DNA from 2 places in the Streptomyces sp. LE64 genome. Region 2 is predicted to be linked to the other one. Evidence: riboswitches for the same ligand, from Rfam matches in the RefSeq annotation. Region 2 holds a riboswitch; the other holds the start of a gene.

Region 1 (3,398 bases), 4.3 Mb from region 2:
GGGAGCTGGGCGTAGACGACGTCACCGAGCGCACCGGCGGCGAACTCGGTGATGCCGACCGTGGCCACGCCTTCGCCGTCGGGGGCCGACAGCCACTCGTGCTCCTTGCTGTAGCGAAGCTGCTGGGGGTTGCTCATGGTGGGAATTCTCCTGTACGCGGGGGAGTGCTGAGGAACGGGATGTCTGGCATGTGAGACGAGCGCCGGGATGCGCGTCCCGGCGCACGGGCGGCGAACGTCATGTACCGCGCGGGGACCCGGTGGAACCGGAGCGCGGTGCATCCGGGCGGGCCCGGTGGTGCGCGCGGAAACTACTTCCGGCGGCGGTAGAAGGGCAGTGCCACCACCCGGTACGGCTCGTGCGTACCGCGGATGTCCACCCCGACCCCGGCGGTGCCCGGCTCGGCGTGCGCGGCGTCGACGTACGCCATGGCGATCGGCTGGCCGAGGGTGGGGGAGGGCGCGCCCGAGGTGACCTCGCCGATCACCGTGCCGTCCGCGACCACCGCGAACCCGGCGCGCGGTACCCGCCGGCCCTCGGCGACCAGGCCGACCAGCTTGCGCGGGGGGTTCGCCGCGGCCTTCTCGGCGGCGGCCTCCAGCGCCGCCCGGCCGACGAAGTCGCCCTCCTTCTCGAACTTCACCACCCGGCCGAGACCCGCGTCGAAGGGGGTCAGCCCGGTGGTCAGCTCGTGCCCGTACAGCGGCATGCCCGCCTCCAGGCGCAGGGTGTCCCGGCAGGACAGTCCGCAGGGCACCAGCCCGACCGGGGCGCCCGCCTTGGTGAGCGCCCGCCACACGCCCTCCGCGTGCTCGGGAGCGACGAAGAGTTCGAAGCCGTCCTCCCCGGTGTAGCCGGTGCGGGCGATCAGCGCGGGGACCCCGGCGACCGTGCCGGGCAGCCCGGCGTAGTACTTCAACCCGTCCAGGTCGGCGTCCGTGACGGCGGCCAGGACGCCCGGCGCCTCGGGGCCCTGCACCGCGATCAGCGCGTAGGCGTCCCGGTCGTCGCGGACCTCCGCGTCGAAGCCCGCGGCCCGCTCGCGCAGCGCGTCCAGCACCGTCTGGGCGTTGCCGGCGTTGGCGACCACCAGGTACTCCGTCTCCCCGGTGCGGTAGACGATCAGGTCGTCCAGGATGCCGCCGTCCTCGCGGCAGATCATCGTGTACCGGGCGCGCCCCGTGGCGACGGTGCCGAGGTTGCCGACCAGCGCGTGGTCCAGCAGGTCCACCGCCTGCGTGCCGGTGACGGTGATCTCCCCCATGTGGGAGAGGTCGAACAGCCCGGCGCGGGTGCGCACGGCGTGGTGCTCGTCCCGTTCGCTGCCGTAGCGCAGGGGCATGTCCCAGCCCGCGAAGTCGGTCATGGTGGCACCGAGCGATCGGTGCAGCGCGTCCAGCGCGGTACGGCGGGGGGCGGTGCTCATGAAGGTGCTCCCAGGGCATGACGGCGAGATGGTCCTCCCCATCTGTCATCGGACCTGAGAGGTTCGCCGGGAGCCACGCCGCTGGGCGGCGGTCCGGTTTGCACCTTGGGTGGGACCGCGCGTACGACGTCGCGGTCCGCTTTTCAGATGTGCCTCGCCCGCGCGGTATCTGGGCCTGAGAGATTCAAGGGAGGGACTTGCTCCTTCGGCGCCCCGGTACGGCCGGGGGCTCTCCCGCGCGGGTTCAAGCGGCCGGTATGCAGTTGGCGGGCACATCATTGCACGCCCGCGCCGCCTTGGGCAGGGCGGCGTCCCCCCGACCCCGCGGCATCGGCCCGGGGCAGTTCCCGTCACGGGCCCGTGGCCGTATCCGTACGCGATCCGGACCCGCGAAATTACCCGCTCTTTACACTCTACGGGGAAGGCTCACGTGACGGACTGGAGGGGACGATCACGGTGAACACGACGAGGGGGTACGCGAGCGCCGCTGGCGTGGCGCTGCCCGAGCAGGCGGGTGCCGCCGCCGCGCGGGCGCGCGCGGAGCGGGCCGCCGCGGTGGTCCGGGACCTACGGGACCGGGCCGGCCGCGGGCCGCACGCGCTCCGGTTCGCCCCCGGTGACCTGGTGGTGGTGTCCGGGCTGCCGGGCAGCGGCAAGTCCACGCTGATGTCGCGCACGGTCCGCGACACCTCGGTCAGCCTCGTCCGCGCCGCCCTCGCGACCCCCGTCGCCCCGGCCCGGCGCATCGACTCCCAGGACACCCGCGACCGCTGGGCCCGCCGGATGCCCGCCGCCCTGCCGTACGCCCTGTACCGGCCGCTGGTGCGGGTCGCGCACTTCGCCGGCTTGCGGCGGGCGCTGCGCTCCGGGGAGAGCGTGGTGGTCCACGACTGCGGCACCCAGGCGTGGGTGCGCCGCTGGCTGGCCCGCGAGGCCCGGGCCCGCGGCACCCGACTGCACCTGCTGCTGCTCGACGTGGCGCCGGACACCGCCCTCGACGGGCAGCGCCAGCGGGGCCGGGGTGTGTCCCGGTACGCCTTCGCCCGCCACCGGCGGGCGATCGGCCGGCTGGTGGGGGACGCGCAGCGCGGGGTGCTGCCGGCCGGCTGCTCCTCCGCGGTGCTGCTCGACCGGGCGGCGGGCGGGGCGCTGCGGTCCATCCGCTTCGACGCGTAGGCCCGGACGGCAGCGCCGCCCGGCCCGAACGGGCGCCGGACGCCCGGAGCTTCGCGTTAGGGTGCCTGGCGCAGACGCAGCGCGGCACGAGCAGGTGGTTGACGATGGAGATTCCGGCCCAGACGCCCCAGCCCCCCACGGTCCCGGGTCCGCCCGGGGCCTGGCCGGTGAACGAGTTGGAGGAGGTGCTCGCCGCCTCCGTGGGGGTGCCCGGGGCCGCCCCGCGGATCGTCGAGGTGCTCGGCCGCAGCCGGATCTGGGTGCCGCTGCCGGCCGGCGGGGACGCCACCAGCACCACCCTGGACCTGCCCACCGTGGAGGTCGACGGCCAGGCATACGTGCCGGTCTTCACCTCCGCCGAGCAGTTCCGCCAGGTGGTGGGCGACCGGATGGGCGGCACCGTGGCGCCCGCCGTCGAGTTCGCCCGCGGACTGCCGCCCCAACTCGGCCTGGTCCTCAACCCGGACGGCACGGTGGGCGTTCCGCTGCCGCCGCCGGCCGTCGCGGAGCTGTGCCGCGCCGGTCGCACCGCCCTGGACGGCCCCACCAGCGGCGGTCGGGTCCGGCTCTTCCCGCCCGACTGGAAGGAGGACCCGATGGACTTCCTCGCCGCCGCCGGGGAGGAGTTCGCCGCGGTGGGCACGGTCACCACCGCCCGCCGCTGCCTGGCCAGCGTGGAGGGCGGCGCCCCGAGCCTGTTCATCGGGGTGGAACTCGACCAGTGCGAGGGCTCGGCCCGGGAACTGCCGTTGGACGCGCTGGGACGTGCGCTCGGACGGGTGCCCGTCGCCTGGGG
Region 2 (3,398 bases):
CCCCGCTGGTGGAGCCGCTCAGCCTGGACGAGGCCTTCGTGGACCTGGAGGCGGGCGACACGGCCCGGGACGAGGCGTCCGCCCGCGCGGTGGGCACCCGACTGCGCGCCGACATCCGGGCTGCCACGGGGCTGACCGGGTCGGTCGGGCTGGCCGCCTCCAAGATGGTCGCCAAGATCGCATCGGAGGAGGCCAAACCGGACGGTCTGCTGCTGGTGCGGGCGGGCACCGAACGGGCCCTGCTGGCCCCCATGGCGGTCCGGGTGCTGCCGGGGGTGGGGCCCGCCACCGGCGACCACCTGCGCCGGGCGGGCATCAGCACCGTCGGCGAACTCGCCGAGGCCGGTGAGGACGAACTGGTGCGGCTGCTGGGCAAGGCCCACGGGGCGGGCCTGTACGCGATGGCCCTCGCCCGCGACGAGCGGCCGGTGGTGGCCGAACGGGAGACGAAGTCGGTGTCCGTGGAGGACACGTACGACGTCGACATCCACGACCGGACCCGGGTGCGGCTGGAGGTGCAACGGCTCGCCGAACGGTGCGTGCGACGGCTGCGGGACTCCGGCCATTCGGGCCGCACCGTGGTGCTCAAGGTGCGCCGCTACGACTTCTCGACGCTCACCCGCTCCGAGACGCTGCGCGGCCCCACCGACGACCCCAGGGTGGTCCGCGAGGCGGCCGGCCGCCTGCTGGAGTCGGTGGACACCACCGGCGGCGTGCGGCTCCTCGGCGTGGGCGTCAGCGGCCTCGCCGACTACACCCAGGAGGACCTGTTCGCGCAGGCAGCCGGGGAGCACCCGCCCGAGGTGCCCGACGACGCGGAGGCCGATCCGGGGGCCGAAGGCCCGCAGGACCCCGCGTCGCCCGCCCGCGCGTCCTCCCGGTGGGCGGCCGGACACGACGTCCACCACGCCGTCCACGGGCCGGGCTGGGTCCAGGGCAGCGGGGTGGGGCGGGTGACGGTGCGCTTCGAGACCCCGGACTCCCCGCCGGGCCGGGTGCGGACCTTCGCCGTGGACGACCCCGACCTCACCCCCTCCGACCCGGTCCCCCTGGTGGCGGACGGTTACCGCTCCCCGGACGGCTCGGGCTCGTCCCCCGGGCCGGCGGCCCACTCGCCGACATCGGGGCCGGGGGAGGCCACGTCGAGCCCGTAGTGGTGGTAGAGCCGCAGCTCCTGTTCGGGGGAGAGGTGGCGTCCCACGCCGAAGTCCGGGGCGTCCCTGATCAGGGCGCGCTCGAAGGGAACCCGGAGGGTGCCCGCCACCAGTTCGCTGGGCTCCAGGGGGACGAACGCGTCCCGGCTGAACAGACCCGTCCGGATCGCCGCCCACTCCGGCACTCCCGTGGCGTCGTCGAGGTAGACCTCGTCCACGGTGCCGATCCTCGTACCGTGGAGGTCGAACGCCTTGCGGCCGATCAGGTTGCGCGGATCGATGTCGGTCTGCACGTGCCCTCCAGCTCGTCGCAACTCATCCGTCAGCACCACGAAAGAGCACATTTCCGCAGGCGGCCACTCGAAGCCCCGTGCGAAGAGCCGCTGGTAGGCTGGAAGCGGCTGTCGACCCCGTGCGGGAGAGCTCCCCGGCCACGGTCGGGGGCGCCGAAGGAGCAAATCCTCCCCGGAATCTCTCAGGCCCCAGTACCGCGCGGGTGAGGTCACTCTGGAAAGCAGGGCGGGCGGTTTCCGGACCTCCGCCCTCACCGACGGTGAAAGTCGGGCCGCGCGCCCGGTGAAGCTCTCAGGTTGAGATGACAGAGGGGGAGGCCGTCCGGGCACCCGCGTCATGGTGCCCCTCGCAGGTCGTACCGACCAGGAGGCCCCCGCAATGACTGTCAACCGTCCCCCGCTCTCCCAGCTCGAACAGGGCATTCCGTTCGAGCGGCGCCACATCGGCCCCGATGCGGAAGCCCGTGCCAAGATGCTCGCCCAGGTCGGGTACGGTTCGCTGGACGAACTGACGGCCACCGCGGTCCCCGACGTCATCAAGAACGCCGAGGCGCTCGACCTGCCGGCGGCCCGCACCGAGGCCGAGGTCCTCGCCGAACTGCGCTCCCTCGCCGACCGCAACGACGTCCTCGGCTCCATGATCGGCCTGGGTTACTACGGCACCTTCACCCCGCCGGTCATCCTCCGCAACGTCATGGAGAACCCGGCCTGGTACACCGCCTACACGCCGTACCAGCCGGAGATCTCGCAGGGCCGCCTGGAGGCCCTGCTGAACTTCCAGACGACGGTGGCCGAACTGACCGGGCTGCCCACGTCCGGAGCCTCCCTCCTGGACGAGGGGACCGCCGCCGCCGAGGCCATGGCGCTCTCCCGCCGGGTCGGCAAGGTCAAGGGCGGCGTCTTCCTCGTCGACGCGGACACCCTGCCCCAGACGGTCGCCGTCATCCGAACCCGCGCCGAACCCACCGGGGTGGAGGTCGTCGTCGCCGACCTGACCGCCGGCATCCCCACCGAGGTCGCCGAGCGGGGCGTCACCGGCGTCCTGCTCCAGTACCCGGGGGCCTCCGGGGCCGTGCTCGACCTGCGCCCCGTCATCGAACAGGCCCACGAACTGGGCGCCGTCGTCACCGTCGCCGCCGACCTGCTCGCCCTCACCCTGCTGACCCCGCCCGGCGAACTGGGCGCGGACATCGCCGTCGGCACGACCCAGCGCTTCGGCGTGCCCATGGGCTTCGGCGGCCCGCACGCCGGCTACCTGGCGGTGCACGAGAAGTTCGCCCGCAACCTGCCCGGCCGGCTCGTCGGCGTGTCCGTCGACCGCGACGGCGACCGCGCCTACCGGCTCGCGCTCCAGACCCGCGAACAGCACATCCGCCGCGAGAAGGCCACCAGCAACATCTGCACCGCCCAGGTGCTGCTCGCCGTGATGGCCGGTATGTACGCCGTGTACCACGGGCCGGAGGGCCTGCGGACCATCGCCCGCCGCACCCACCGCCACGCCGCGGTCCTCGCGGCGGGCCTGCGGGCCGCCGGTGTCGAGGTGGTGCACGGCGCGTTCTTCGACACGGTGACGGCACGGGTGCCCGGCAGGGCCGCCGCCGTCGTGGCCGCGGCCCGCGAGGACGGGGTCAACCTGCGGCTGGTGGACGCCGACCACGTCGGCGTGGCCTGCGACGAGACCACCACCCGCGAGCAACTCGGGACGGTCTGGACCGCCTTCGGAGCCGACGCCGACGTCGAGGGTTTGGACGCAACGGTCCCGGACGCCCTGCCGGCGGCGCTGCTGCGCACCGACGACTACCTGACGCACCCCGTCTTCCACCAGTACCGCTCCGAGACGGCGATGCTGCGCTACCTGCGCCGGCTCTCCGACCGGGACTACGCCCTCGACCGGGGCATGATCCCGCTCGGTTCCTGCACGATGAAGCTGAACGCCACCACCGAGATGGAA

What was found. Region 2 has a riboswitch for glycine ahead of gcvP (aminomethyl-transferring glycine dehydrogenase). Riboswitches for the same ligand answer to the same signal wherever they lie in the genome.
Region 1: another riboswitch for glycine. It lies ahead of gcvT (glycine cleavage system aminomethyltransferase GcvT); the one in region 2 lies ahead of gcvP (aminomethyl-transferring glycine dehydrogenase).

The regions. Positions count from the first base shown of each region.
Region 1 covers NZ_CP199708.1:4,822,293-4,825,690, forward strand. Annotated here, with positions in the region: gene gcvH (glycine cleavage system protein GcvH) at 1-137, opposite strand, end outside; gene gcvT (glycine cleavage system aminomethyltransferase GcvT) at 311-1,426, opposite strand; glycine riboswitch at 1,459-1,579, opposite strand; glycine riboswitch at 1,580-1,673, opposite strand; gene ACSMX9_RS21810 (AAA family ATPase) at 1,883-2,602, shown strand; gene ACSMX9_RS21815 (enhanced serine sensitivity protein SseB) at 2,707-3,398, shown strand, end outside.
Region 2 covers NZ_CP199708.1:544,880-548,277, reverse strand. Annotated here, with positions in the region: gene ACSMX9_RS02345 (DNA polymerase IV) at 1-1,154, shown strand, start outside; gene ACSMX9_RS02340 (PRC-barrel domain-containing protein) at 1,064-1,447, opposite strand; glycine riboswitch at 1,560-1,655, shown strand; gene gcvP (aminomethyl-transferring glycine dehydrogenase) at 1,827-3,398, shown strand, end outside.